One region of the Geobacillus uzenensis genome, then DNA from elsewhere that is predicted to be linked to it. Evidence: predicted binding sites of a transcription regulator. Region 1 holds the regulator's gene; the other holds the start of a gene.
What was found. Region 1 encodes NrdR, which represses ribonucleotide reductase genes. Its sites were predicted from a motif close to AACACNATATATNGTGTT; they were not measured.

Region 1 (15,149 bases):
CATTTCGGCAAGCAAGCGGTCAAACAGCGGGATATAGTCGGTGCGAATGCGTTCATACATGTCCATCGCCGTTTCTTCATCATACGTATGGGACGTCCGGTTGCGGTCTTCCAGCATGCGAAGCCATGTCTCTCCGTCTTCAATCAACCCTTCTCGAAACGCCTCGCGAATCGTTTTTCTTGGGCTCGTCACTTCGGAGTATCCTTGGTACTCCAAATAAAGTTTCATCCATTTCCACGCCAGTTCGTACGTGAATTCAAACCGTTGAATGGCCGCATCGACAACAAGGTCATCCGTTTGCGCGTCTCTTGCGGCGCTTTGCCGGAGTTTGGCGAGCGCCCGTTCGAAATCGTAATATCGATCCATCAGCCGGCTCATGGTGACCATCACCTTCCCGTGCTCGTTCGTTTGAAAAATCGTCTTTCCTTCTTGGTCAATATTCATTTTTAGCTGTTCGTTGTGAATTTGATTGTAATCAACAACATCGATCGGATAAATGATCGGAAGTTCATCCAAGTCCGATTGCAGAAGGTACAGCGGGCCTCCCGGTTTTCGAAATTTGATCGCCAAATCGATATCCGATCCTTCCTTGTAATCGCCTCGTGCTCTTGAGCCGAACAAAATGACTTTTTCAATGACATCAGCATAACGGGAAAATAGATGGAGCAGTTGGCGAAATACCGTTCGTTCCAATCCATAGAGCGGTTTCTCGTCCATCGTCGCCATCACTCATTTCGGTCTAGTTTTTCCTCTATTATACCATATACGAGAGCCGCTCCATGTATAAATCCGCCGCCATTGGCAAACGATAACGGTGTACAATACGGCCAATGAGGTGAGACAAATGGATTTGAACTTGCGGAAAGCCATTATGCACAACGTCGCCAACAACTCGAAAGAACAGCTCGAGAATACAATCGAGGACGCGATCCAGCGTGGCGAGGAAAAATATTTGCCCGGCCTCGGCGTCCTCTTTGAAGCCATTTGGACGCACGCCAATGAACAGCAAAAAGACATGATGCTCACGACACTCGAGCAGGCGGTGAAACAATGACGAACACCGGCCGAATTGGCCGGTGTTTTTATTCGTCAAACGTCAGTTGTTTCACTTTGTCGGCGTCAAGCCGTTTGATTACTTCGACAAGCAGCTTGACCGTGTTTTCATAATCGTCGCGATGCAAAATGGCGGCGTGCGAGTGGATGTAGCGCGTCGGAATGGCGATCGTCAGCGACGGGACACCGCTCGCTGTCAAATGGATCGCCCCTGCGTCCGTGCCGCCGCCAGGCATGGCGTCAAAATGGTACGGAATGTTCAGTTCTTCCGCCACCTCGATGACAAATTCGCGCAACCCGCGGTGTGACACCATCGTCGCATCGTACAACACAATGTGCGGGCCGGCACCGAGTTTGCCCATCGCTTCTTTTTCCGACACGCCCGGCGTGTCGCCAGCCACGCCGACGTCAACGGCAAAGGCGATGTCCGGCTGGACGGACTGGGCAGCCGTGCGCGCGCCGCGCAAGCCGACTTCTTCCTGCACCGTGCCAACGCCGTATACCGTGTTCGGATGGTCGACGCCCTTCAGCTGCTTGAGCACATCGATGGCGACCGCACAGCCGATTCGGTTGTCCCACGCTTTGGCGAGCAGCATTTTTTCATTGTTCAATACCGTGAATTCAAAATACGGCACGATCATATCGCCCGGGCGAACGCCCCATTCCATGGCTTCCTCGCGGCTCGTCGCGCCGATGTCGATGAACATGTCTTTGATGTCGACCGGCTTTTTGCGCGCTTCCGGCGGAAGAATGTGCGGCGGCTTCGACCCGATGACACCGGTGATGTCGCCTTTTTTCGTCACAATCGTCACGCGTTGGGCGAGCATCACTTGGCTCCACCAGCCGCCGAGCGTCTGAAAGCGGATGAATCCTTTGTCATCGATTTGCGTGACCATAAAGCCGACTTCGTCCAAATGACCGGCGATCATCACTTTCGGCCCGCCGGATTTCCCTTCTTTTTTGGCGATCAAGCTGCCGAGCCCGTCGGTGGTCACGTCATCGGCATAAGGAGCTATGTATGTTTTCATGACTTCGCGCGCTTCCCGTTCATTGCCCGGCACGCCTTTGGCATCGGTCAGCGCTTTCAGCATCGTCAACGTTTCGTCTAACTTCGCCATCTTGGCACCCCTTTCCGTTTTTGTCCACTTTTTTATTATACTTGAAAAAGCTGGCGGTTGGCAAAATTCAATCATTTGTCATCCGAAAGAAAAAGAACTTAATACCGTTCATTTTGCCGTTGGTGGTTCACTTCATTTTTCCGGCGATACGCGGCGGTGATTTCATCTGGCGAAAAACCAAGCGCCGCGCCAAGGCACAAATACTCGGTAAACAGCTCGTGATAATCCGCACTCGCTTTCGTCATCCCAAACCGGTCAGCGGCATGAAACACGGCGAGAAACTGTTCGACTAGCGACCGCTCGGCTAACGGGGCTTCATTTTCTTGATAAAACAAGCCGCACTCAAGGCCGAGCGAAAGCAAAAAGTGCAACCCATCGACGTACTCTTCAAGCACTTTCTCTGTCGGTGAAGACGGCTTCACGCTCCAAAACTTAAAACAGCGCGTCTCGTTCGCCAGCTCGCCGAGTTCAACGAGAAAGGCGAGCATCTTTCGGCTGAACAAGTCTTCCTGCACGAGACCGTGCTCCGCTTCAATCCGCTCATCCAACATCCGCTGCATGTCGTAAAGCAAGGTCCAGTTCATTCTCTCCTCCCCTTTCTACTCGATCCACTGCCAATACACAATGAATTCTGCCGTCGCCAACAGCGGCAAGCCGTATCGAAATCCACGATGGCGCGTTTTATGGCGAAACGTATACATGCCCGCCATGGCTCCGAAAGCGCCGCCCACCCACGCCAGCAGCCAAAGCGTCCGCTCAGCGATGCGGAAACGATGGCGTCTCGCCTTATATTTATCAAGCCCCATGGCAAAAAAAGCGAGAAGATTGACGGCTATGGCATATTGTATCATACGGTCCCTCCCTCACTCCATTTTCTATAATAAAAATGGCCATCCCCGTTCAGGATGGCCATCGTAATTACTTATTCAAGTTCGCTTTTGCCAAATCAGCGAGTTGGGCAAATGCCGCTTGGTCATTGACCGCCAAGTCAGCGAGCATTTTCCGGTTTACTTCGACGCCAGCCAGTTTCAAGCCGTGCATGAGGCGGCTGTAAGACAGGCCGTTTTGGCGGGCCGCCGCGTTGATGCGGGCGATCCACAATTTGCGGAAATCGCGCTTCCGTTGACGGCGGTCACGGTACGCATACATGAGCGATTTCATCACTTGCTGGTTCGCAACTCTATATAACGCGTGTTTCGCGCCAAAATACCCTTTCGCAAGCTTTAATACTTTTTTGCGACGTCTGCGCGTCACTGGTCCACCTTTTACGCGTGGCATAATCGTTCCCTCCTATGATCGGTCATTATTTCAAGTTGTCAAGCATTTGACGGATGCGCTTGAAATCGCCAGGCGAGACGAGCGTCGCTTTGCGCAGCTGGCGTTTTTGTTTTTTCGTTTTATTCGCAAACAAGTGGCTCGTATACGCATGGCCGCGTTTTAATTTGCCGCTCGCCGTTTTTTTGAACCGTTTGGCCGAGCCGCGGTGAGTTTTCATTTTTGGCATCGTAGTTCCTCCTTACTTGTTGTCGTTTTTCGGTGCCAGCACTAAAAACATGTTGCGTCCGTCCATTTTCGGTGCCGTTTCGACGACCGCAATGTCGGCGCATGCTTCCGAGAAGCGGTCAAGGACGCGCTGTCCGATTTCTTTATGGGTGATCGCCCGCCCTTTAAACCGGATCGTCGCCTTCACTTTATCGCCTTTTTCCAAAAACTTGCGCGCGTTGCGCAGTTTCGTGTTGAAGTCATGCTCCTCGATCGTCGGGCTGAGGCGCACCTCTTTAATGTTGATCACCTTTTGTTTTTTGCGCGCTTCTTTTTCTTTCTTTTGCTGTTCAAAACGGAATTTGCCGTAATCCATAATGCGGCAAACGGGCGGTTTGGCGTTCGGGGCGACAAGGACAAGGTCCAAGTTGCGTCTTGCCGCGATCTCGAGCGCTTCCTGCTTCGACTTAATGCCGAGCTGATCGCCGTTTTGATCGATTAAGCGCACTTCCCGGGCACGAATTTGTTCGTTGATAATAAAATCTTTGCTAATAATGAGCCACCTCCAAGGTTTTTTCCGACTGGCTTGTTTGCCGGCAGAGCCCCGCTCCTAATGAAAAAGCGCGGATGCACAAAGCACCCGCGCACGACGTTCGAACAAACCATTGGCGAACCGTAACAACCTGCCAACAGCCGCCCAGGCGCCGGTCAGGTGAGAAGCGGGTGCTTCTGCTTTTGTTACAAACAAGCAATCATTCCACTTTATACACTATACCACCTTGGCGATGGCATGTCAAGGAGCCACTCTTGATAAACACAACGTCCTTTATTATAGCGAAACATCATTTCGTTGACAAGAGAAAATTGATGATTTTTTACAAAAAAGTTTTGCCGTCCTTCTCTCCTCTGTTTCTGGTACAGCGCAGCCGTCCGCCATGAAACAAACGCGGCCCGGCAAGCGGGCATGCCGCCTGCGGGCCGCTGTTAGTTCATCGTTCCTTCGCCTGTTTTTGCCGCACATCTTCTTCCAGCATAGCAATAAATTCATCAAGCGCGACCGTCCGGCTTTCTTTTTCGCCGTAGCGGCGGACGTTGACCGCCCGCTCGGCCGCTTCTTTGTCGCCAACGACGAGCATATACGGAATTTTTTGCATTTGTGCTTCGCGGATTTTATAACCGATTTTTTCATCACGTTCGTCGACTTCGACACGGAAGCCGTTCGCCTGCAGCGCTTGTTTTACTTCATATGCATAATCGAGATGGGCTTCCGGCGATACCGGGATGACTTCCACCTGCACCGGGGCAAGCCACGTCGGAAACGCGCCTTTGTATTCTTCGATCAAGAAGGCGACAAACCGTTCCATCGTGGAAACAACGCCGCGGTGGATGACGACCGGGCGATGCGGTTTTCCGTCTTCGCCGATGTATGTTAAGTCAAACCGCTCCGGCAAGAGGAAATCAAGCTGCACGGTCGAGAGCGTTTCATCTTTGCCGAGCGCCGTGCGCACTTGCACATCGAGCTTCGGCCCGTAAAACGCCGCTTCTCCTTCGGCCTCGTAGTAGTCGAGCCCAAGCTCGTCCATCGCCTCGCGCAGCATGCGTTGCGCCTTTTCCCACATCTCGTCGTCATCGTAATATTTTTCTTTATCGTGCGGGTCGCGGTACGACAGGCGGAACGAATATTCGTCGAGCCCAAAGTCTTTGTATACTTCCAAAATCAAATTGACGACGCGCTTAAACTCATCTTTAATTTGGTCCGGACGCACGAAAATATGGGCGTCATTGAGCGTCATGCCGCGGACGCGCTGCAGCCCGGTAAGCGCCCCGGACATTTCGTAGCGGTGCATCGTGCCGAGCTCGGCGATGCGGATCGGCAGCTCGCGGTAGCTATGAAGCTTGCTTTTATAAATCATCATATGGTGCGGACAGTTCATCGGCCGCAGCACAAGCTGTTCGTTATCCATTTCCATCGGCGGGAACATGTTTTCTTTATAATGGTCCCAGTGGCCTGACGTCTTATACAGCTCGACGCTGCCGAGCACCGGCGTATATACGTGGTCGTAGCCAAGGGCGATTTCTTTATCGACGATGTACCGTTCGATCAGGCGGCGGATCGTCGCCCCTTTCGGCAGCCAAAGCGGCAGCCCTTGTCCGACTTTTTGCGATGTCGTAAACAGCTCGAGCTCTTTGCCAAGCTTGCGATGGTCACGCTCTTTCGCCTCTTCAAGCAAGTGCAAATAATGATCCAACTCTTCTTTTTTGAAAAACGCCGTGCCGTAAATGCGCTGCAGCATTTTGTTGTTGCTGTCGCCGCGCCAGTACGCGCCCGAGATGCTAAGGAGCTTAAACTCTTTGATTTTCCCGGTCGACGGCACGTGCACGCCGCGGCAAAGATCGAAAAACTCGCCTTGCTCGTAGATGGAAATCGTCTCACCTTCCGGAATGTCGCGGATCAACTCGAGTTTCAAGTCGTCGCCGATTTCGTCATACAGGCGAATGGCCTCATCGCGGCTCACTTCTTTGCGGACGATGTCGAGATTTTCTTTGACAATGTTGCGCATTTCCGCCTCAATTTTCGGCAAATCATCCGGCGTCAGCTTATGCTCCATATCAATATCATAGTAGAAGCCGTTTTCAATGACCGGGCCGACGCCAAGCTTAACGTTGTCATACAGCCGCTTGATGGCCTGCGCCATTAAATGGGCGGTGCTATGGCGCAAAATGTCAAGCGCCTCAGGCATGTCTTGGGTAATAATCACGAGCTCGCCGTCTTCGTGAAGCGGCGTGCGCAAATCGACGAATCGGCCGTTCCATTTTCCGGCGACCGCTTTTTTCTTCAGCCCCGGGCTGATCGAGGCGGCGATGTCTTCGGTTGACGTTCCGCTTGGAAACTCCTTTTGCGCTCCGTCCGGGAACGTAATGCGAATGACGTCTGGCATGAAGTTCACTCCTTTGCATTGATGTCAAAATAAAAAAACTCCTCCCTCAAAAAGGGACGAGTTTTCGTCGTGGTTCCACCCTTCTTCCCATGGCAAACCAACGCCATGGCTCAACACCGATAACGGCCGTCCGCCGGCGGCAACTACTGGGCGTTGCGTTCGCTGCCGCAGCTCTGAGGGGGTAAGCACATTTTTCGTGTTAGGAAGGTTCCAGCCGCTGCCTTCCCTCTCTGGAAACCGTAAAAATGCGCCCATGTCCTCATCATCGCTTGTGTTCATTCATTTTCATGACGTCATTATAGCGAAAACAACAGGAAAAATCAAGATTCTTCCCGCTTTCCCGCGCTGGCGGGAGACGGGCGGAGAAAATCGGCGCGCCGCCGGAGGCGAAGCCGCTCTTGGAACACGTTTTGCATCGTCTGCACCATGCCGTCATCCGGGTGGTCCGTGTACAGCTCGATTTCAGCCGGGGCAAGCGAAACAAGCGGCGCCAGCACGGAAGAATCGATGTACATCGGCTGGCTGAAGACGAGGTGGCGGTCAATCATTTGCTTCACTTCAGCCGTTGACAATTCGCGTCGGTCGCTGTCATAAAACAAAAAGCGCGGCGGATCGTGCACTAAATAGAGGCGCGTCCATTTCGGCGTCCGGGAGGCAAGACAGTCGCGCAGCATTTGCACAAAGGTTTGGTATTCCTGCTCCAGTTTGTATTCGTCAATCGCCAGCTCGACGTAATGTTGGAGGCGCTCCATATACGGCTTTAACCGAAACGTGACAAAGGAAGAAAACGAAAACGACAGCCCATCGCGCAAAAAGGAAGCGAACGCGCCGCGCACAAGAGCCGCGCGCGAAGCGGCAAACGCCGCCCCTTTCCGGTAGTCGCGCCGCTCGCCGTCCAAAAACGAATGGGCGAGCGCTAAAATTTGCTGCTGTTCTTCCACATCACGGAAATAAAAGACGTCAGAGATGATCGATAAAAGCAGCCGATCTTCCACCATTTCCTGCACAAACGCCGTCATGGCCGGTATGATATGCCTCTCAAGCACGTGCTTCTCCTCACCATGTATGTAAACCGCCACGGTGTTGTTTCCGTCATAGGCGGCGTGAAACAGCGGACACGCATCCCGTTTCCGTTCATTCAGCAGCCAAAACAATTTCTCCGCCTCGCTTGCCTCGTCAAAATGGATTTCGATCACCCGCTGTCCCCCCTTCGTCCGAGATCAATGCTTGGTTTATATATATGGGGACAACCGGCCGTTTAGACTAAAAAAAGCGCAAAGCTTAGCGTCGTTTCACCTAAGCGCGGCCAGACAAAAAAATCGGCGCCCTGTTTTCAGGAGCCGATGGCAAAGAGCGGACAAGGGTTGCGAGAATGCGGCGCGTCGATTAGCCGTTTTGCTCGCGGCGGTTTGGCCCGGTCAGTTCAATCGGGTACGCCAAGTAGCGAATCCGTTCCATGATGCGCGCCGCCTTCACCTTCTCCTCCTCGCCGCGCTGCGAATACGTTAAATGATGGGCAAGCTGCTGCAGATCAAAGTTGGACGTAAAAAAGGTCGGCAAGTTTTCAAACATCCGGTATTGCAAAATCGGGCCGAGCACATCGTCGCGCACCCAGCTTGACATCGCCTCAGCGCCGAGATCATCGAGCATCAAAATAGGCACTTTTTTCACGTAATCGAGCTTTTCGTTCATCGTCTGGTCTTGAAGCGAATGTTTCAGCTCACGAAACAGCTCCGGCACATAGACAATGAGCGACGGAATGTTTCGCTTGGCGAGCTCATTGGCGATCGCCCCAAGCAAATACGTTTTGCCGACGCCAAACGATCCGTGCAAATATAACCCTTTCATTTTTTTTCCCGGTTTGTATTCTGTCACAAACTTCTCGGCGAACTTGATCGCTTTAATCCGCCCGTCATCGCTAAGGTCAAGGTCAGACAGTGAGGCGTTTAAAATTTCCCGCGGGACAAACATGCTTTGAATCAGCGATTCCTGCTGCCTCCGCTCGTCGTCTTGCACTTTTTTGGGACAGCGGTCATACTCGGTGTCAATCCGCCCGCCGACGATCACCAAGTTCGGGTGGTACCCCGGCAGCATGTTCGGGCATTGCTCAAGCCCCGGGCATTGGCGGCAGTGCCGGCTTTGCTCGATAAATTCATACAGCTTCATCAAACTGCGGTCAACCATATCGTCTGACAGCCGCTGCTCGTGCGCCCGCAAAAACGGCTGCACGTCCGGATGTGTCAAAATATAGCGCCTCATTTGTTCGTAACGCTGCTTAAACCCTTGGTTGCCAAGCAGCCGCTGCAACAAGTGGTTTACTCGTTCCATCACTTTTACACCTACGATCCATCACGATATTTTTTCAGCCGTTCTTCAAGCTCTTTGCGCGCCTGTTCCACATCAAAGTCGTCGTCGTCCGGTTGGCTGTAATCCATCTTCAGCCAATCGGGAACGATTTCTGTACGCACAACCTTGCGCACAGTCCGTGTTCCTTTTTCCTTCTCATTCGCCCAATTTTGGTATGTCTTTGCTTCCTCTTTGGCCAGCTCCATCGCTTCTTTGACCGTCCGCACTTTTTTGCGCGCCCAATGGCTGGCAATTTTTTCGACATATTTTTTTGATAGTTTCATATTCGTCCGCAGCATCACGTAATAAATCAATACGTTGACGACACCGGGGAGGAGCTGTTGCTGAAACATAATGTCTTCAATCAGCTGCAAATCGCCCAGCGACGGTTCCGCACCGCCGGCAATTTCTTTCAGCAGCTGGCGCGGGGAAATCGTTTCGAGCTGCTTCATTAACAGCTCTTCCTTCGTGCGCGGTTCGACGCTCTCCATCGTCCGGTGGGCGAGCGGCTGCACCCGTTCGACAAGCCGCGGCGCGGCGCCCCCATGCTCAAGCTCATACCATTCGCGCGCCGCCTGGCGCAGCGCATCAATATCGATATGGTACGCCGGATCGATGACGCCAAGGACGATTTTTTGCATTTCAAGCGGCGGAATGCCGTATAAAAAGGCCAGCCTTTTGATCGCCTCTCTCACTTTCGCCGTCACCGCCCGGCGCGGCACCATCTGTTTCGATAATCCGGCAAAAAACAGATCAAAATCAAACACGCCGTCATCGAGCGCATACGCTGCCTCATCCCGTCCGATGTGCACCTTCCCGTCCGGCGGCTCGAGTTCATGTCTCGCTTCTTCGCCGAAACCGGCGACGATTTGCTCCGCTTGGACGGATGAAAAAACATCGGAAAACGAGCGCGTCACCCGGGTAAACTTCGTCTCGTCGACCGAGGGGCGGGCAAAAAACTCGTTCAGTCGAGCAAACAAATGGCGGCCGACTTGCCGATACAAAAAGACACTGAGCATTTCGTCGCGGAAAAACTGATCAGGCGCCAACGGCGGACGCAGCTCGTAAAGAAACTGTTTCGTCTCTTCCGTTTCCAAAGCGCGGACATATGTATTCAACAGTCCGATTCCTTCAAGCTTCAGCCGTTCGCTGTAAATGTCCGGCAGCCCGCATTGCATCAGCGCCATTAGCCGGTGATGGGTCGCTTCCCGTCCGCCGAGCAGCTCAAGCTCCCCCCAAAGCGTCATATAAAGCGCGAGCGCGCGATAGCCAATGAGCGGCTGATAGAGCATCGTCAACACTTTCCGATCCACATCATGCACGATTCCGCGGCTTTGCACCGTGTACCGGTCGACGGCAATCAGTTCTTTCCAATGGTGTTCCATCGTCCCGACCTTCCATTCCGCCGTAGTTGTTTCAACCCGTCTCTCTCCTTTCCTGCCCGAAAAACCGTTGAAAAAAGGGCTTGCCGCCTAACGCCAAAGCCCTTTTACCGCTGTCCTTTTTTAATCAGCTCTTTTAGTTCTTCGATAAACACATTAATGTCTTTAAACTGCCGATAGACGGAAGCGAAGCGCACATAGGCCACTTCATCGATGCGCGACAGCCGCTCCATGACCATTTCGCCGATCGTTTCGCTTTTCACTTCCGATACACCTTGGTTGCGCAGCTCACGCTCGATTTCTTGCGTCACTTTTTCCAGTTCCTCGAGCGCCACCGGCCGTTTTTCGCACGCTTTAATCAAGCCGCGCAAAATTTTTTCCCGGCTGAATTCCTCTCGCGTTCCCTCTTTTTTCACGACAATGAGCGGCGGCTCCTCGATCCGCTCAAACGTCGTAAACCGGTAATGGCATTGTTCGCACTCCCGCCGGCGGCGGATCGAACGGCCTTCCTCGGCCGGACGCGAATCAAGCACGCGCGTGCCTTGATGATGGCATGACGGACATCGCATAACATTCACTCCGTTTGTCTTCTTATTTTCTATCATACCGGAATGGCGGGAAGCAGACAAGCCATACTTAGCTGTTTAACCCGGAGCCGATATATGGCAGGCGAGCATCAAGCTTCCGGTACAGCTCAAGGATCACCGCCCGGCTGCGGCCGAAATCAAACGGCAACAGCTTCGTCTCCGTCGTCACGGAAAAATCGACCGCCGTTTCAAACGGCCGCACGGAAATGACGGTAGCGACGATGAACAACTTTTTGCCGCGCTTTGTTTGCGCACAAATTTCGCCGCGCTCTTCGGAAACAGAAACGAGCTCGGCGCCGGGCAGCGACGAGAGCAGCTCCTTGACCGCATCGATGACAGCGCGGTTCGTCGCCTTATAATAATGGCTTCGCAGCTCGGGGTCTTCATGGGTTTCCCGCGTTTCGCAATGGTTTGTCAACGCATACTTCAACTTTTTCCACACGCTCATAGCCACGTCTCCCTAGTCGTTCTTTTTCTTCCATCATACCATGATTTTCACCGCTGTTGCACCGCCGAGGGCGCAAAAAAAGGAGCGTTCCGCTTACGCTCCTTTCGGTTTATCATTATCCAATTACAGCGCGTGCGCCTTTTTCACTTCGATTGGACGCATGCCGCGCGGAAGTTCGATCGTTTCCCGCGTTTGCGCGCCGAGCTTTTCCGCGATGTAGTCAGCGGCAATCGTCGGGTCTAAATGGCCGCATGTATACACATCAATGCTCGCATAGCCATGTTCGGGGAACGTGTGAATCGTTAAATGCGATTCTGAAATAATGACGACTCCGCTTACGCCTTGTGGAGCGAATTTATGGAACGCGACTTCGCGAATTTCCGCCCCTGACTTTAATGCGGCGTCGACGAACGTTTTTTCAATAAAATCGATATCATTCAGTTTGTCAAAGTCGCATCCCCAAAGTTCCGAGATAACGTGACGACCCATCGTATCCATGCAAAGAATCCCCCTTTGAACCAATTTTCTCAAATAAAAAAACAGATTGTCGTTTGCAAAATGGCATGTATAACTACCACGGGGGAAAGTTAGTCCTAAGAGGTCCTAACCCTTTAAGTAGTCACATTACCTTTGCCCTTAAGAAGTTCACGAAACATAGTATACTTTGTTTAGGGGGTTTTTGCAACAGGCTTTTTTAATTTTTTTTACATAAGAAAAGGAAAAAACGCCCAAGCCGATCGACGTCGGCCGGGGCGCTTTCAAAAGCGGATCGGATGGGCCTTGCGGTGCACTTTCAGGCAACTGGCCGCGGTACGCTCTCCTGCCTACAGTCACGCCAAGAAGCGGGGCTTTTCCCGGTTCGGGATGATGAAATAAGCCGGCGGATGGCCGGCGGAGTCATTACGCATTGACGTGCAGACGCTCATTCATTTTGGCGGCGACAAGACGGGCCAAGTCAACAACGCGGCACGAATAGCCCCATTCGTTATCGTACCAAGCGAGCACTTTCACCTTCCGTCCGTCGATGACCATCGTCGACAAACCGTCAATGATCGCTGAATGCGGATTCGTGTTGAAATCAATCGACACAAGCGGTTCCATCGTAAAATCTAAAATGCCCTTCAACGGACCGTTGGCCGCGCGAAGCAGCGCCTCGTTCACTTCATCAATCGTCACATCCCGCTTAACGTCGACGACCAAATCGACAAGCGAGACGTTCGGTGTCGGGACGCGCAGCGCCATGCCGTGAAGCTTTCCTTTTAAATGCGGCAACACTAAGCCAAGCGCTTTTGCGGCCCCGGTCGTCGTCGGGATGATCGATTGCGCGCATGAACGGGCGCGGCGCAAATCTTTATGCGGGTTGTCAATATTTTTTTGGTCGTTCGTATAGGCATGAACGGTCGTCATCAGCCCGTTTTCAATGCCGAATGCCTCGTCAAGCACTTTGACAACCGGCGCCAGGCAGTTCGTCGTGCACGACGCGTTCGAAATGATGAAATGGCGGTCGATGTCAAGCATCTGCTCGTTGACGCCAACGACGATCGTCACATCCTCATTTTTGCCCGGGGCGGTCAAAATGACGCGCTTCGCCCCGGCGTCTAAGTGGAGACTCGCTTTTTCGCGAGCGTTAAATTTGCCGGTCGCTTCGATGACGATATCGATATCAAGCTCTTTCCACGGCAGCTGCTGCGGATCGCGCGAGTTTAATAGCTTCACTTTTTTGCCGTTGACAAGCAGGCCGTCTTCTAAGGGGGCGACATCCCCGTCAAACTTGCCGTGGTTCGAGTCATATTTCACTAAATGGGCTAACGTTTCGGGCGGATAGCTGGCATTGACCGCCACAATATCAAGATCAGGGGAATCGATGGCTCTCCGGAATACCATCCGTCCAATTCGTCCGAATCCGTTAATCGCCACTTTCGCCTTCATTCACCTTGTTCTCCTCTCATATATGTTATACTATTTATTCATATCTATACAAATAGTATATCATATTTTTCGGGAATGTGGAGAACAAAATGGCAAAAAAGAAACAAAAAAGACGCCTATTTTTCCAAGGCGTCCCATTGTTGTAAAATCGACAATAGCTGTCGGCGCGTCTCTTCCATTGTTCCGTTATTGTCAATGACCGCATCGGCCCGTTTCACTTTTTCTTCGAGCGGCCACTGGGCGCGGATGCGGGCGAGCGCTTCCTCCTCGGTGAAGCCGTTTCGCACCATGAGGCGGCGAAGCTGGACATCATCGTCGACGTAAACAACAAGCACCCTGTCTACCCAATCGGTCAGTCCGCTTTCAAATAAGAGCGGAATATCCAATACGACCGTTTTGGCCCCGGAACGGACGAGCTTCTCTTTTTCCGCAAGCATTTTTCGGCGCACAGCCGGATGGACGATGGCGTTCAGCTTTTTCCGTTCTTGTTCGTTGTTGAAGACGATCGCCCCGAGTTTTGCCCGGTCGATCTCGCCGTTCTCCTGTAAAACGTCCGGACCGAAGACGGCGACGATTTGCCGATACGCCTCTTCTCCCGGTTCGACGACAGCGCGCGCCGCCTCATCCGCGTCAATGACCGGAAGGCCGAGTTCACGCATCATGGCGCTGACCGTACTTTTGCCGCTTGCGATTCCGCCGGTCAACCCGATCGTTAATGCCATTGAACTTCTCTCCTTTTTATTTGCCGCCTACCGTTGGCAGTGCGGACAATAGTGCGTACCGCGGCCGGCGACGACCGTTTTTTCAATCGGGGTTCCGCACCGTTTGCACGGTTCCCCTTTGCGGCCGTAGACGAACAAGCTATGCTGAAACGTGCCGGCTTCCCCTTGCGTGTTGGCGTACGTTCGCACCGTACTTCCCCCTTTCATGACCGCCTCGCCGATCGTTGCGACCATCTGTTCATGCAGCCGCTTAATTTCTTCGTCCGTCAGCGAAGCGGCCGACCGTTCGGGAAGAATGCCGGCGCGAAACAGCGATTCATCAACGTAAATGTTACCAAACCCAGCGACGACCGTTTGGTCAAGCAGCAACGCTTTCACGGTCCGCTTCGTTTTCGCAGCCCGTTCCGCCAATACGGACGGGGAAAACGCCGGGGACAGCGGCTCCGGCCCCAATTGATCAAGCGGCGGCCGGCGGTCGCCCTCCTCCTTCGCGTACACATGCATCGTTCCGAACTTGCGTACATCGCGGTAACGGAGTTCGCTGCCGTCCGTGAAGCGGAACACGACGTGCGTATGCGGATCAAGCGGCTCATGTGCGCCGGCGACGGTGTAACGCCCTTCCATGCGCAAATGGGAAACGAGCATATCGCGGTCAAGCAAAAACTTCAAAAATTTCCCGCGCCGATCGATGCCGCGCACCGCCTGTCCGGCAAGCCTTGCGGCAAACGCCTTCGGATCTTGCGGATGGCGGATGATGTTCGGCCAAAACACTTCGACATCTGCAATCGTTTTGCCAACAACAAGCGGCAACAGCGTGCGGCGGATCGTTTCCACTTCCGGCAATTCCGGCATCACGCCCCCTCCTTTCTTTTTGCTCGTTTGTCTGTACACTCACAAACATGCCGGCTTCTTCCTTGCCGCCCGCCGGCGTCCCGAATCGGGCAAGGACGGTTCTCTTGATTGACGCCGACTCGGCATCTTTCCATATTGGCCTCAGCCCGCGGCTAGGGGAAGTTTTTTCGGTTAGCAGCAGCCTGCACGCATTACCGGTTGGCGCCCGGGCACATACACCTCATTTGGCATCATACCATGTCGGGCCGTAATGATAATCGACTTTCAGCGGCACGCGGAGCGCAACCGCCT
Region 2 (15,149 bases), 290 kb from region 1:
GCGAACGGGGCAAAACATTTACAGTTTGCGAGCGAACGGTATGAGGTGGCTCCAGGGGAGGAGCAGGCGGATGAGGAGCGCAGCTCCAAACTGACGCTTATTCTCGGCGCCGCAGCCATCGGTGTGCTGTCGTTTTTGTTCGCCAAAACGATTTTTACGCTCGTCCCGGCGCTCGCCGCCGCCTCGTTCAAACCGCTCGTTCCTGGGAGGATAGGGCAAATTTTGCTTGAAGGGGTTTTTAAGCTGGCTCTATTGCTCGGCTATATTTACTTTATTTCGTTAACGCCGCTTGTGAAGCGCGTTTTCCAATATCACGGCGCGGAACATAAAGTGATCAACGCTTATGAAGCAGGCTGGCCGCTGACCGTCGAGCACGTCCAGCGCGCCTCGCGCCTTCACTATCGGTGCGGCAGCAGCTTTATTTTATTTACCGTCATCGTCGGCTTGTTCCTTTATTTGTTCGTGCCGACCGATCCGCTTTGGCTGCGGATGGTTAACCGGCTCGCTTTAATTCCGGTCGTGCTTGGCGTTTCGTTTGAAGTATTGCAGTTTACAAATAAATTGAGGGATGTTCCGCTGCTGCGCTGGCTCGGCTACCCCGGGCTATGGCTGCAGCGGCTGACGACAAAAGAACCGGACGATGATCAAGTGGAAGTGGCCATCGCCTCATTTCAGCGGCTTCTTCATTTGGAAGCGGAAGCCGAAGCGAAAAAAGCAGTGCAGTAATTGATTCAAGGGGGTGGATTCATTGCGGCGCAGGGCCATTCACCCGCTCGTCGGGCTCATGATCTTGCTTGGAACGCTCGGCATTGTCTATACTCTTTTCGCCCATCCGACGGTGCTGTTCCGTCAGCTGTTGTTTGTTGCGCTGTTTGTAGCCGCGATTTATCTCTTTTACCGTTTCGTGTACCAACGCCGCACCGATAAAGAACGGTGGTCGTACTTAAAAGCGGTGCGGCAGTCGAAAAAGCTCCATCCCCGCTCCGGGCGCAAGCAGCCAAAGCCGGCAAAACTGAAACGGCCGCTGAAAAAGCGGACCGCGACCCCGCATTTAACCGTGATTGACGGAAAAAAAGGCAAAAAAAAGAATCGAGCTTCGTTTTAGCTTGATTCTTTTTTGTTTGCCGCCGTCCGCGTGAGGCAGGCGGCGCTCCTTGACGCGCATTATTCGCTTTTTCGCACCGCAAGTGCTGCAGCCTTCGCCGCTCCCTGCCTAGTACGCCCATTGCCGCAAAAACTGCCGCGTCCGCTCGCGCCCGTAATCGATGAGGCGCCGGCGCGCCTCGAGGTCGACGGAAAACTCGGTCGACATCACGTTTTCCACCGGTAAAAAGACAATGTTTTTTTCATGGCGGCGCGAAATGTAGCGGGCATCATGCGCCTCTTTCATCGCCGCAAACAGCGCCTCATACAAATCTAACGCATTGGTGATTTTTCGTTTCGGCCGCTCGCCCGGCTTGGCGCTCAGCTGGATCCCGAGCACCGGCCGCTTTTTCGTTTTCTTTTCCTCATCAAAGAGAAAAAGCGGAAAGTTGCTGAGCACCCCCCCGTCGACGATGAGAGACGTGCCGTTTTGCCCGCGGAGGCGAACCGGTTCGAAAAAGTACGGGATGCTAACGCTCATCCGCACCGCCTTGGCGACCGAAAATGAGCTCGGGTCAATGCCGTACGCGTTCAAATCGTCCGGCAGCACGACGATGCGCCCGTTTGTGACGTCGGAAGCGACGATATACAAACTGCCGGCCGGCACATCTTGAAACGTCCGCACCCCGCGGGCAGCAAGCACCGACTCAAGCCACCGTTCAAGCGCTTTTCCTTGATAGAGGCCAAGGTGCCAGTAGAGGCGCACCCACTTCCAGACCGGGAAAGGAATCCATGACGCCCGTTCATCCAACAACCGCTCAAATTCCAACTCCTCAAGCAAGTGCATAACCTCGCGGGCGCTGTAGCCTGCCGCGAGCAGCGCCGCCAGCAGCGACCCCGCACTCGTCCCAGCAAGCCGCTTCCAGCGCAGCCCTTTTTCCTCAATGGCTTCGTACGCGCCAAGCAAGGCAAATCCTTTCACCCCACCGCCGGAAAAGACGATGTCAATGTCCACCGCTGCCTCTCCTTTCTCGCCGTTTATACATATGTAAGAAGAACGAGAGGCGTTTAGTACGGAAAACAAAAAAGAGCAAGCAGCGGCTTACTCTCCTTGCTCATTGCGCTTTTGGACATTGCGGAGCGCTTCCACCCGGCGTTCGTCCTCTTGAAAATATTGCACTAAATCGCCGATCCGGTCAATGGCGTTCCAGCTCAAATGATGTTCAATCCCTTCCACGTCGCGGTAAATGTTTTCTTCGTGGACGCCGATCAAGCGGAGAAACTGCTCAAGCAGCTCATGACGGTAAACGAGCCGCTGGCCGATTTTCTTCCCTTTCGGCGTCAGGACGAGGCCGCGGTATTTTTCATACACTAAATATTCATCCTTATCGAGCTTTTGCACCATTTTCGTCACTGAGGAGGGATGAACGGATAGCGCCTCAGCGATGTCAGAGACGCGGGCATAGCCCTTCTCTTCGATCAATAAATAAATTTGTTCGATATAGTCTTCCATGCTTGGTGTCGGCAACGCATGTCCCCTCCTGCCACATTCGCCTGCCATCCTTCCCCAGCCCATACACACCGCTAGCGTTCCCGGCAGGTCAAAAAATAGCAATCAATCCCATTATACCATGAAGAGGACTTTACGTAAAATACTGTACTTGAGCGGGTACGACAGCGCCTCCGGCTCGAAATACACAAGTTTGGGCACAAACGGTTTCACTCGTTTCCCTCCAAGCTGTCCATATTTTGATGTTAGTATGGTTCAAAGATGGAGGAAAATCGCACGCTTCTTTCAGTTGACATCATTTTTCGGTTGCACCTGGATCAACTGCTTGCTAAACATGATTCTAATCTAAATAAAAAATTCTACCTTGTTAAGGTACGAAATGTAAGATACAATAACATTACATTTTGTTAAAAACATTGGAGGGATTGTATGAAGCTATCGTTAAAAATCATTATTGCACTGATACTTGGATCCATCGTTGGACTAATATTCAACCTTTTCTTCCCTCAACCATTCGATACAGTAAACGCCTATGTTTTTACACCGCTTGGGAAACTCTTTTTAAATTTAATTAATATGATCGTCGTGCCCATTGTCTTTTTTTCCATCGTATTAGGGACAGCCGGATTAGGAGACCCAAAAAAACTCGGGCGAATTGGAATAAAAACCATTTCGTATTTCCTCATCACTACAGCCATCGCCATTGCCATTGGCATTTCATTGGCGTTAGTAACCAAACCTGGGAGCGTCGGCGACTTTAACACCAGTCAGGCTCAATTTGAACCAAAAGAGGCACCACCTGTGTCAGAAACTTTATTAAACATTATTCCAAAAAACCCCGTTCAGGCATTTGCAGAAGGAAACATGCTGCAAATTATCACTTTTTCCATATTTGTTGGGTTTGCGCTTTCCATGTTGCGAGAAAAAACAGCTGGCTTGTTCAAACTCATCGAGCAAGGCAATGAAGTGATGATGTATTTGGTCACTGTCATTATGCGGTTTGCCCCGTACGGTGCATTCGGCTTAATCGCCTCCGCCGTCGGCAGCCAAGGAACGGACGCCATCCGCTCGATGGGAATGTACATGTCCGTCGTTCTTTTCAGTTTGATCATCCACATGCTGTTCACATACGGCTCATCGCTCTACCTGTTTGCTAAACGCAATCCATTCTCCTTTTTTAAACAGTTCGCTCCAGCGATGGGCGTGGCGTTCAGTACATCAAGCAGCAACGCAACGCTGCCGATTTCGATGAATGTCGCTCAAACGAAACTTGGGGTGCCAAAACATATTAGCAGTTTCGTGCAGCCATTAGGAGCAACCATCAATATGGATGGCACGGCCATTATGCAAGGGGTCGCCACTATATTTATCGCTCAAGCTTACGGTATCGACCTCACGATCTCGCAATTGGCAACAGTTGTATTAACGGCTGTATTGGCGAGCATTGGAACGGCCGGTGTACCTGGTGTCGGATTAGTGATGTTGGCGATGGTGTTGAATTCCGTCAACCTTCCTGTCGAAGGAATCGCATTGATCATCGGCATCGACCGGCTTTTGGATATGGCTCGCACTGCTGTCAATATTACCGGTGACGCCGCTTGCGCCGTAATCGTTGCCGAAACAGAGAAGAAGTACGCAGGAGTGGGTACAAAAGCGTCCTAATTAGGACGCTTTTTTCTTCCCTCGTTTGCACTGTGAAGCCCATAGGGAAGAGCCGCGACGTTATTTCACTAGCCAGCGATCACCGCATGTTTTACACGATGCAAACGTAGTCATCGAATACGCAGGTAAAAATATAGCAGGTAAAAATATATGCGAATAAGACTCGCCATTTCCCCACTGAAAAACCGCTCAAACTTCAAAATACAAAAGAAAAGCGCATGCCCAATAACCGGCGCATACGCTCTAGCCGTCCAGCTTATCCCCGTTTCCGAGTGCGGAAATTGTCTTCCAACAGCACCCAGTTTTCCGGATACGGATACCCGAGCACCCAGTAGCTGATCCCGCGCAATCCGTATTCTTTCACTAAGTCAAATTTCGCCAACGCGCTGCGGGCGTCTTCAAACCATACTTCGTGTTGGCGGCCTTGTTCGTCCGTGTAGCGGTAAAACGGCGAGGCGGCCGCCGCATCGTATTGGATCGACGCTCCGTAACGAATGGCGCGCGCCACGGCTTCTTTCGGGCTGAACGTTTCCGCCTCTTGCCCTGGCACGTGCGGCAGCACCCAGTCGCGGGCATAAATTTGAAATCCCATCATGATTTTCTCCCGCGGAATCACGGTCACGGCATAATCAAGCACGCGCCGAATTTGGTTCACCGGCGAAATGGCTTGCGGCGGCCCAAACCGATAGCCCCACTCGTACGTCATAAGCACGACGAAATCGGCGATGCGCCCATGGGCTGGATAGTCGTGCGCTTCATACAGCAATCCTTTTTGTTCCGCGCTGATTTTGGGAGCGAGCGATGTCGATAACCAATATCCTTCCGCGTGAAGCCGAGCCGCCGCCCGCCGCAAAAACGCATTGTACCGCTCGCGGTCGGACGGGTAGACATTTTCAAAATCGACATTCAGCGCCCGGTATCCTTTCGCCCGCATCACTTGAATGATGTTCTCAAGCAATCGTGTTTGCAGCGTGGCATCAGCCAAGATCGTCTGCGCCAATCTTGAACCCGGATCCTGATACGTAAAGTTGGTGATCGTCATCATCGGCACGACACGGGCGGCAAAAGCGGCCTGAATGATCGCCACATCATTGATGGGATTCAGTCCGCCATCAGCGCGGATCGTATAGGCGAACGGGGCGGCGTACGTCAAATGGCGGCCGACTTCGCGCACTTGCTCCGCCCCTTTCTCCCCTTGGTCGATCGTGAAGGCGTTCACCTCGATGAGCGGTTTGGCCGGCGGAATGACGAGCCGCTGTCCGGGAGTGATGACATTCGGATCAGCGATGGGATTGAACTCGATGATTTGCTGGACGCTGACTTGATAAGCGGCAGCAATTTGCCCTAACGTTTCCCCGGTGCGCACCGTATGAATGCGAGCCGGAATCAACAACAGCGCGCCGGGATAAATGAGCGCCGGGTTGGCGATCCGGTTCGCCTGCACGATGGCTTCGACCGTCACTCCATACGCGCGGGCGATCTGCCATAACGTTTCCCCTGCACGGACGGTATGATAGCGATACGGCACCGGAATGACCACCGCCTGCCCGATGGCGAGCCGGTTTGGGTCGTCTAGCTCATTGGCGGCAATCAGCCGCTCGAGCGGGACGCCGTAGCGGCGGGCCAGCTGCCAAAGCGCTTCCCCGCGCTGGACGACATGAATAATCATCACGACTCCCCCTTTCGTTTCTCCTCCCTTTTATCACTATATTTTTCCTCCCCCGTTTTATGTAAAAAAACGCCGGTTTCCCAATGGAAACCAGCGTTTTCCGGCCCTAACCGGTTACAGCCCGCATTTCAGCTGAGCACCGCAGCTCGTGCACGTATTGCAGCCGCCGATTTCTTCGACCGTCCCTTCCCGACAGATCGGGCAAATGTTGCCGATTTCCGAGCCGATCGTCACATCGGTGGCGCGCACATCTTGAATCGTATCGACAAGAACGACGGTGCGTTTCTTCGCCTGTTCTTCCGTTTCTTCCGGAATGAGTTCCAGCTGCTCTTCAACCGTGTTTTCTTCCGCTTTCAGCGTCAACACTTGCGCATCGCGGCTGCCGTCGACATAGACGGTGCCGCCTTTCGCGCCGCAGCGCCACAGCCGCTCATATACTTTTTGCACTTGTTCGACCGTGTAGCCTTTTGGCGCATTGACCGTTTTCGACAAGCTCGAGTCGACCCAGCGCTGGATGATGCATTGCACATCAGCATGCGCTTCCGGCGGCAAGTCCATCGCTGTCACAAACCAATGCGGCAAGTGGTTCGGATCGGCTTCCGGATGCTTGTCTAAATATTCTTGGACGATATCGGCCTTCACTTCGATGAACTTGCCGAGGCGGCCGCTCCGGTAGTATGCGAATGAGAAGTACGGCTCAAGCCCGGTCGAGACGCCGACCATCGTTCCGGTCGATCCCGTTGGCGCCACCGTCAGCAAGTGGGAGTTGCGAATGCCGTATTGTAAAATAGCTTGGCGAATGTCTTCCGGCATCCGTTTCATATAGCCGGTATTGATGAACGCTTCGCGCAGCCGGCGCGTTTCTTCGTCCGTCTCACCGACAAGGAACGGGAAGCTGCCTTTTTCTTTTGCCAGCTCAATCGATGCCCGGTAGGCGGTCGTGGCGATCGTGCGGAACAGTTCATCCACGAGTTCGTTTCCTTCTTCAGAGCCATACTCTTTTTCGCAATAAATAAGCAAGTCCGCGAGCCCCATGACGCCAAGGCCGATGCGGCGCTCACCGAGCGCTTGCTTTTTGTTTTCCTCAAGGAAATACGGCGTAGCATCAATGACGTTGTCTTGCATCCGCACACCGATCTCAACCGTGCGTTTCAGTTTTTCATAGTCGACGACTTTCCGTTCTTTATCGACCATGTTTGCCAAGTTAATGGCGGCGAGGTTGCAGACAGAATATGGCGCTAAAGGTTGTTCCCCGCATGGGTTAGTCGCAACGACTTTTTGTCCGTACGCGCGGGCGTTCGTCATTTCGTTCGCATTGTCGATGAAGAAAATGCCCGGCTCGGCTGAGTACGTCGCGCAAATGTTAATCAGCTTCCAGAGCTCGCGAGCGCGGATTTTTCGGTAGACGCGGACGCGGTAGCCCATTTTTTCCCATTCGCGCACATCGCCAACTTCATGCCATTTTTCGTTGTAAATGCGCATTTCTTCTTCGGAATAGGTTTCTACATCCGGGAAGCGGAGTGCATACTCATCGTCGTTTTCGACCGCCTCCATGAACTCTTTTGTCAGGCAGACCGAAATGTTCGCACCGGTTAAAAAGTCAGGATTATGGACGGTATATGTACCGCCGGTGCGCAGTTTTTCTTCGGCGTCTTTAATGATTTCTTCGGTAAAGCCGCCGTAGCCGGGTTCGTTTTTGTAGCGGACGATCGCTTCGTACATCGCCCGTTCCCGGTCGGTGAGCGGCGTGAATTTCAGTTTGTCGCGCGCTGCTTTTTTGATGCCCTCATCTTCCATATTCTCGAGCAGGTAGCGCAAGATGCGCGGGTTTTGCATTTTCGAGACGATAAATTCGATAATGTCCGGGTGCCAGTCGGCAAGCATGATCATTTGGGCGCCGCGGCGGGAGCCACCTTGCTCGACAAGGTGGGTCAGCTTGGCAATGTCATCCAACCACGAAACCGACCCGGACGATTTGCCGTTTACCCCGCGCGCGAGCGTATGGCGCGGCCGCAATGTCGAACCGTTCGTGCCAACCCCGCCGCCGCGGCTCATAATTTCCATTACCTGCTTTCGGTGTTCGGAAATGCCTTCCCGCGAATCTTTCACAAACGGCATCACATAGCAGTTGAAATACGTCACTTCCTTGCCCGAACCCGCCCCGTACAACACGCGGCCGGCCGGGACAAAATTCATGCTCGAGAGCTCCTCATAAAACTTGTGGAACCACTCGCTGCGCTTTTCCGCCGTTTCCTCTACAGCAGCAAGCCCAGTCGCGTTCCGTTTCGCAATTTGTTCATAAAAAATTTCCAGCGGCTTGTCGATAATGTCGAGCGAGCGGAAGACAATGCCGGTTTCTGCCTCTTCGCCTTCGAGCACATGCCGGTACTCGTCCTCGATCAACACATGGGCCTTTTTCGCCTCCCAGTCGATGTCGACGATAAAGCCGAGCCCGCGGGCCGGAAATTTCGGGTCCTCCTTGATCGTCAACACGACAAAATCGCCCGGTGTGAGCGTCAGCTTTTCCGTATCCTTAAACGAATACCGGTCAAGCATCACTAAACGGGACACGCCTTTATGGGTGATGTGCATATCCGGCGTAATCGGATGCACTTGCGGAAACAAGCGAATATCCTCGTTTAGCTTTTCCATATTGATTTTCATTTTTTCAGACGACGCCACCGTCATTCTCCTATCTCTCCTCTTTTATATAATCTCTCACGTTTTGGCAAAGTTGTCCTGTCTTCTCTACCTTACCATATCAATCAGAAAAAAACAATATATAGTATGATTTTTTGCGAAAATCATACTATATATTGTGATTGAGAACAAATGATTTCGTTTTTGTCAAGCAGAAAAAAAGGCAAAAAACGGCGAAAAGCGGAGAAAACCGGATGAATGGTGCCGTTTTTGCCGAAAAATGAACGATTTTCCATGTTGCTGCCTAGCGCTTAAAGTTCCATTCGTCGCTTTCGTACTTTGTCCGCGCCAATTCCTCGACATACGCCAACTCTTCAGCCGTCAGTATATATGGCTCCAGCACGATGTCCAAGCCCTTTTCAAACCCTTTGTAAAACGCCTCTTTCGCTTCCTCGATCGTTACCGTCCGCTCCGTCAGCTCGTTGATCGCGACCGCCTTGTTTTTAAAATTGCGCTGAAGCCGCTCTTTTACCCGTTCGTTCGGGTATTTAAACAAGCTGAACAACAGCTCTTCGTCCAAGTCAAGCAAAATCGAGCCGTGCTGCAAAATGACGCCCTTTTGCCGCGTTTGCGCGCTGCCGGCCACTTTCCGCCCTTCGACAACGAGCTCATACCACGACGGCGCGTCAAAGCAAACGGCGGAACGCGGGCTGCGCAAATCCGCTTTTTCTTCTTCCGTTTTCGGCACGGCAAAATACGCGTCAAGCCCAAGAAAACGGAAACCTTCTAAAATGCCTTGGGAAATGACACGGTACGCTTCTGTGACCGTCTGCGGCATATCCGGATGCGATTCTGAAACGATTACGCTGTACGTCAATTCTTTGTCATGCAAGACGCCGCGCCCTCCGGTCGGACGGCGGACGAAGCCGAGGCCGTGGCGCTTGACGGCTTCTAAGTCGATTTCTTTCTCCACTTTTTGAAAATAGCCGATTGACAATGTGGGCGGATTCCAACCGTAAAAACGGACGGTGGGCGGAATTTTCCCCGCGCTATGCCAATCCAAAAGCGCCTCATCAAGCGCCATATTAAACGACGGTGAACGGTCGCCAGAATCGATAAAGCGCCATACTTCTTTTGCCATCGTTTCACCTTCTCTACGATTTCAAACATGCCATATCGGGCGTTGCGGCGGCTTGTCCATAAGTCACGCTAAACCGCCTTCTCTGCCGCCTTTACTAGTTTAGCAAACAACGCCTGCCAAGGGAAGAAAAATGCCATTAGGAAAATACTTTGCTTCTAAGCGGCAACTTTATATAATAGGAATAGTGGACGAAGGGAAAGGAGGCCTAACGGGTGGAAGCATTGCTCATCATTCTTGGCGCAATCATCGTGTATTCCGTCATCACCTATTTATGGCAACGCCGAATTGTCAAAGCATTGACGGAAGAAGAGTTCCGCGCCGGCTACCGAAAAGCGCAATTAGTCGATGTCCGCGAACCGGACGAGTTTGCGGCTGGACATATTTTAGGGGCGCGCAACATTCCGCTTACCCAGCTGCGCATGCGCATGAAAGAACTGCGCAAAGATCAGCCGATTTATTTATATTGCCAAAATGGGCTGCGCAGCGGGCGGGCCGCGCAAATGCTCTACCGGAAAGGATACCGCAACTTGTATCATTTAAAAGGCGGATTCAAAAAATGGACAGGAAAAATAAAGAAAAATGCCTAGATATTAAAAAAGGGCGCTCTGCTAGAAACAGCAGGCGCCTCTTTTCATTGGCATCGGCTAGAGCGCCGGCTCAAATTCCGGCGGCAGAACGACCGCTTCTAACACCGACGCAGCCGCGCCGATGGCGCAGCTTTTTTCTTTCAGCTCCGAGGCAATCATATACGGCTCGCTTTCTTTTTTGACGAGAATGCGCTCCCTCACCTCTTTGCGCGCTGCATCAAGCACGAAATCACCGGCCTGAGCAAGCGGGCCGCCGATAATGACCGCCTCCGGGTTGTACGCATAAATCACCTGCAGCAGCCCGATGCCGAGATAGCGGCCCGTTTCTTCCAAAATGCGCGCCAGCTGGGCATCGTTTTCGGCCGCCAGCGCCATCGCCGCGATGGAAAAGCGGTCGTCAAGCCATTCTGTACGCCCCTCTTCCGCCAAACGGCGCTTGATATATTTTTCCGACGCGTACATTTCCCAGCAGCCGATGTTGCCGCAGTTGCAGCGAGCGCCGTTTAAGTCGATCGTATGATGGCCGATTTCCCCCGCCAGCCCGTTCACCCCGCGATACAGCTGATGATGCAAGACGACGCCGGCGCCGATGCCGATGCCGGCGCTAATATAAACAAAATGGGCAAATTCCTTGCCGGCGCCGAACCATTTTTCCCCAAGTGCCGCCAGCTTCGCCTCGTTTTCGACGATGACCGGATATTGCGGCCACCGTTTTTGCAAAGCCGAAGCGAGGGCGACATCATCCCAGCGCAAGTTCGGGGCGAAAATGACTGTCCCGCTTTCTGTGTGCACGACGCCGGGGACGCCGATCCCGATTCCCATCACGCCGTACGGCGTCGCCGGCGCCCGGCGGATGGCCGCCTCAATCAACTCGATCATTTCACTGACAATTGCCTCCTGTCCCTCCTCCGGGCGGAACGAACGCCGCTGCTCCCAAATGATTTCGGCGTTTAAGTTCGTCAAGACGGCGTATAAATAGTTGACGCCAAGCTCAACGCCGACGAGCGAGCCGGCATCGGCGTTAAAGCGGAGCATGAGCGGCCGGCGTCCGCCGGTCGAAACACCGATGCCGCTTTCATGAACGAAGTGTTCAGCGATCAGCTCGTCGACGAGGGCGGAAACGGTCGCTTTGTTCAAGCCAGTCGTTTTCGCAATGTCGGCGCGCGAAATCGGGTGCTGGTCGCGAATGAGTTTCAACACAAGCTGTTTATTCATTTTTTTGACAAGAGTAATGTTTCCTGTCCGCACGTGACTAGTCATCCTTTTTATCTTATTTGTTTAGTATGCCCCGCGAATGTGCGGATGCACTTCGGTTTCATAAAACTGGCGAAGCCGCGCCATTTCTTCTTCGCTGAACGATGGCACCGCCAGCGCCGCCAAGTTTTCTTCGACTTGTTTCACCGTTTTAAAGCCCGGAATGGCGCACGTCACTTCTTCATGATCAATGACCCATCGGAGCGCCGCTTTCGCCATGCTGCCGCGCCCATCGGCAATCCAACGCAGCTTGTCGGCGAGCTCCACCCCTTTTTCAAACTCCAAACCGCCGAACGTTTCCCCAACATTAAACTGTTCACCGTTGCGGTTGAAACGGCGGTGGTCATCCTCAGCAAACGTCGTTTGCTTCGTGAACTTGCCGGTCAGCAGCCCGCTGGCGAGCGGGAGGCGGACCAAAATGCCGACGCCGCGCCGTTTCGCCTCCGGAAGCAGGCGCTCGAGCGGCTTTTGCCGCAAAATGTTGAAGATGACTTGCAGCGCGCTTGCCTGCGAATGCTCGATGACGTACAGCCCTTCTTCCATCGTTTCGACGCTGACGCCGTAATAGCGGATTTTTCCTTCCTGCTTTAACTTCTCTAACACTTCAAACACGGCGCCTTGCTTTAAAATGGCAAACGGCGGGCAATGAATTTGATACAAATCGATCGCCTCGCGGCCGAGCCGTTTCAAGCTTGCCTCACAATATGCGCGCACGGACGCTTCGGAATAGTTGTCCGGGTCATGGATATCGCCGGCGCGGCAAAACTTCGTCGCTATGTAGATGCGGTCTTCCTTCCCTTTTGTCGCCTTCGCCAACAGCTCTTCGCTATGGCCGTTGCCGTACACATCAGCCGTATCAAAAAAGTTAACCCCCTGCTCGATGGCGTAGGCGAGGGCGCGCAACGATTCTTGATCGTCGACTTTCCCCCACGAGCCGCCGATCGCCCACGTACCGAAGCTGAGTTCGCTCACTCGAAGGTCGGTATTTCCTAACTGCCGGTATTGCATGTCTCACTCCCCCTTATTGATGGATCATTGCCATTAGTTTATATGATAAACTAACTAAACTTTTCTGTCAACGCTGCAATAGCGGCGCAGCCGGCCTAAACGAAACGGCCCGCCCATTGTTGGACGAGCCGTTTGTCGGTATCAGTGATCAGTTTCTCGGTTTTTGATAGCGCAAAATCGGCTTGCGCGCCGCGGTCGTTTCATCGAGCCGCTTGACAACGGTCGTATGCGGCGCTTCTTGGACGATCTCCGGGTTTTCTTCCGCTTCCTTGGCAATTTGAATCATCGCATCGATGAACGCATCGAGCGTTTCTTTCGATTCCGTCTCGGTCGGCTCGATCATCATGCACTCTTCGATGATGAGCGGGAAGTAAATCGTCGGCGGATGGAAGCCGAAATCAAGCAGCCGCTTGGCGATATCGAGCGTTCTGACTCCGAGCTTCTTTTGTCGTCTGCCGGAGAGGACAAACTCGTGCTTGCAATGGCGGTCATACGGCAAATCGTAATAGTCGGCAAGCCGGCGCATCATATAGTTGGCGTTTAAGACGGCATACTCGCTCACCGCTTTTAAGCCGTCCGGCCCCATCGAGCGGATGTACGTGTACGCCCGGACGTTAATGCCGAAGTTGCCGTAAAACGGCTTGACGCGGCCGATCGACTGCGGGCGGTTATCATCGAGATAATAGCCGTTTTCCCCTTTGGCAATGACCGGCTTCGGCAAAAATGGGATGAGATCGGCTTTCACCCCGACCGGCCCGGAACCTGGACCTCCGCCGCCGTGCGGGCCGGTGAACGTTTTATGCAAGTTCAAATGGACGACGTCAAAGCCCATGTCGCCCGGGCGCGCCTTGCCGAGAATGGCGTTTAAGTTCGCGCCGTCATAGTACAGCTTGCCGCCCGCCTCATGGATGATTTGTGCCATCTCGACGATTTGCTCTTCAAACAGCCCGAGCGTGTTCGGGTTTGTGAGCATGAGCGCCGCTGTATCCGGGCCGACGACGCGTTTTAAATCCTCTAAATCAACAAGTCCGTCAGCGGTCGAGCGGACCGTCACTGTTTCAAAACCGGCAACGGTTGCCGACGCTGGATTCGTGCCGTGCGCCGAGTCGGGAACGATCACTTTCGTCCGTCCGAAGTCGCCGTTCGCTTCGTGATAGGCGCGGATCATCATCAGCCCGGTCCACTCGCCGTGAGCGCCGGCGGCCGGTTGCAACGTAACCGCATCCATCCCGGTAATTTCTTTTAAGTGCTCTTGCAAGTCGTACATGAGCTCAAGCGCTCCTTGCACCGTTTCCTCCGGCTGCAGCGGATGGATGTGGGCAAATCCGGCGAGACGGGCGACATTTTCATTGATTTTCGGATTGTATTTCATCGTGCACGACCCGAGCGGGTAAAACCCGGAATCGACGCCGTGGTTTCTCTTCGAGAGCGCCGTATAATGGCGCATTAAGTCGAGTTCCGACACTTCTGGCAGCTCCGGCTCCTCGGTGCGGAAATAATCCGCCGGCACAAGCTCGCTCACATCAACAGCCGGAACATCAAGCGCCGGCAGGCTGTAGGCAATTCGTCCTGGCTTGCTCCGTTCGAAAATAAGCGGTTGATCGTTATGCATGGCAATCCCCCAATTCGTTTACGAACCGATCGATTTCTTCCTTCGTCCGCAGTTCCGTGACAGCAATAAGCATATGGTTGACGAGCTCCGGATAATCAAAGCCAAGGTCGTAGCCGCCGATGATCCCTTTTTTCAGCAAGCGGGCATTGACATCATCGACCGGCTGGCCGAGCCGGATGACAAATTCGTTGAAAAATGGACCGGCAAACGGCGACAGCAAGCCGCGTTTTTCGAGCTCGCTTTTCGCATAATGCGCCTTTTGCATGTTCATCGCCGCCATCTCTTTCACGCCCCGCTTGCCGAGCGCCGAGAGCGCCACTGAAGCAGCCAAGGCGTTTAACGCTTGGTTTGAGCAAATGTTCGATGTCGCTTTATCGCGGCGGATGTGCTGTTCGCGCGCCTGCAGCGTCAAGACAAATCCGCGGCGCCCGTCCTCGTCGGTCGTCTGTCCGACAAGACGGCCCGGAATTTTTCGCATGAGCGGCGCTTTGACGGCGAAATAGCCGCAATGTGGGCCGCCAAACTGCATCGGAATGCCAAACGGCTGCATATCGCCGACGACGATGTCGGCGCCAAACGCCCCAGGCGGAGTCAACACACCGAGGGCGAGCGGGTTGCTGGCGACAACGAATAAACTTTTCTTTTCATGAACGAGCGGCTCGATCGCTTTTAACGGCTCGATTTGGCCGAAAAAGTTCGGATATTGGATTACGACGCACGCCACATCGTCTCCCATTTCGGCTGCGAGCGCCTCAAGATCAGTAACACCGCCGTTATACGGAATTTCTTTCACCTCAAGCTGCTGTCCTTTTGCATACGTGCGCACGACTTCGCGATATTGCGGATGGACGGCGCTAGAGAGGAGCACTTTGTTCCGTTTCGTATGGGCGGCGCTCAGCAACACTGCTTCTGCGAGCGACGTGCCGCCGTCATACATCGATGAGTTGGCGACGTCCATGCCGGTCAGCTCACACACCATCGTT

Region 2: B9L21_RS03870 (vitamin B12-dependent ribonucleotide reductase) is a predicted target of NrdR. The motif match lies at 8,730-8,747, and genes of this name have one in related genera.

What each region holds. Positions count from the first base shown of each region.
Region 1 covers NZ_NEWL01000002.1:175,160-190,308, reverse strand. The annotation lists gene B9L21_RS02455 (HI0074 family nucleotidyltransferase substrate-binding subunit) at 1-717, opposite strand, end outside; gene sspI (small acid-soluble spore protein SspI) at 845-1,054, shown strand; gene B9L21_RS02445 (M42 family metallopeptidase) at 1,083-2,171, opposite strand; gene B9L21_RS02440 (dUTP diphosphatase) at 2,270-2,755, opposite strand; gene B9L21_RS02435 (DUF1294 domain-containing protein) at 2,771-3,022, opposite strand; gene rplT (50S ribosomal protein L20) at 3,090-3,449, opposite strand; gene rpmI (50S ribosomal protein L35) at 3,475-3,675, opposite strand; gene infC (translation initiation factor IF-3) at 3,688-4,209, opposite strand; ribosomal protein L20 leader region at 4,263-4,394, opposite strand; gene thrS (threonine--tRNA ligase) at 4,643-6,592, opposite strand; gene ytxC (putative sporulation protein YtxC) at 6,913-7,788, opposite strand; gene dnaI (primosomal protein DnaI) at 7,979-8,920, opposite strand; gene B9L21_RS02400 (replication initiation and membrane attachment family protein) at 8,932-10,323, opposite strand; gene nrdR (transcriptional regulator NrdR) at 10,428-10,889, opposite strand; gene B9L21_RS02390 (hypothetical protein) at 10,957-11,355, opposite strand; gene speD (adenosylmethionine decarboxylase) at 11,479-11,853, opposite strand; gene B9L21_RS02380 (glyceraldehyde-3-phosphate dehydrogenase) at 12,256-13,284, opposite strand; gene coaE (dephospho-CoA kinase) at 13,401-14,006, opposite strand; gene mutM (DNA-formamidopyrimidine glycosylase) at 14,034-14,858, opposite strand; gene polA (DNA polymerase I) at 15,079-15,149, opposite strand, start outside.
Region 2 covers NZ_NEWL01000002.1:461,837-476,985, reverse strand. The annotation lists gene B9L21_RS03900 (DUF1385 domain-containing protein) at 1-726, shown strand, start outside; gene B9L21_RS03895 (SA1362 family protein) at 749-1,105, shown strand; gene B9L21_RS03890 (patatin-like phospholipase family protein) at 1,214-2,098, opposite strand; gene mntR (transcriptional regulator MntR) at 2,186-2,611, opposite strand; gene B9L21_RS03880 (dicarboxylate/amino acid:cation symporter) at 3,023-4,255, shown strand; gene B9L21_RS03875 (LysM peptidoglycan-binding domain-containing protein) at 4,512-5,924, opposite strand; gene B9L21_RS03870 (vitamin B12-dependent ribonucleotide reductase) at 6,039-8,612, opposite strand; gene B9L21_RS03865 (biotin/lipoate A/B protein ligase family protein) at 8,869-9,705, opposite strand; gene B9L21_RS03860 (rhodanese-like domain-containing protein) at 9,918-10,292, shown strand; gene B9L21_RS03855 (ROK family transcriptional regulator) at 10,350-11,540, opposite strand; gene B9L21_RS03850 (aldo/keto reductase) at 11,571-12,554, opposite strand; gene gcvPB (aminomethyl-transferring glycine dehydrogenase subunit GcvPB) at 12,703-14,166, opposite strand; gene gcvPA (aminomethyl-transferring glycine dehydrogenase subunit GcvPA) at 14,159-15,149, opposite strand, start outside.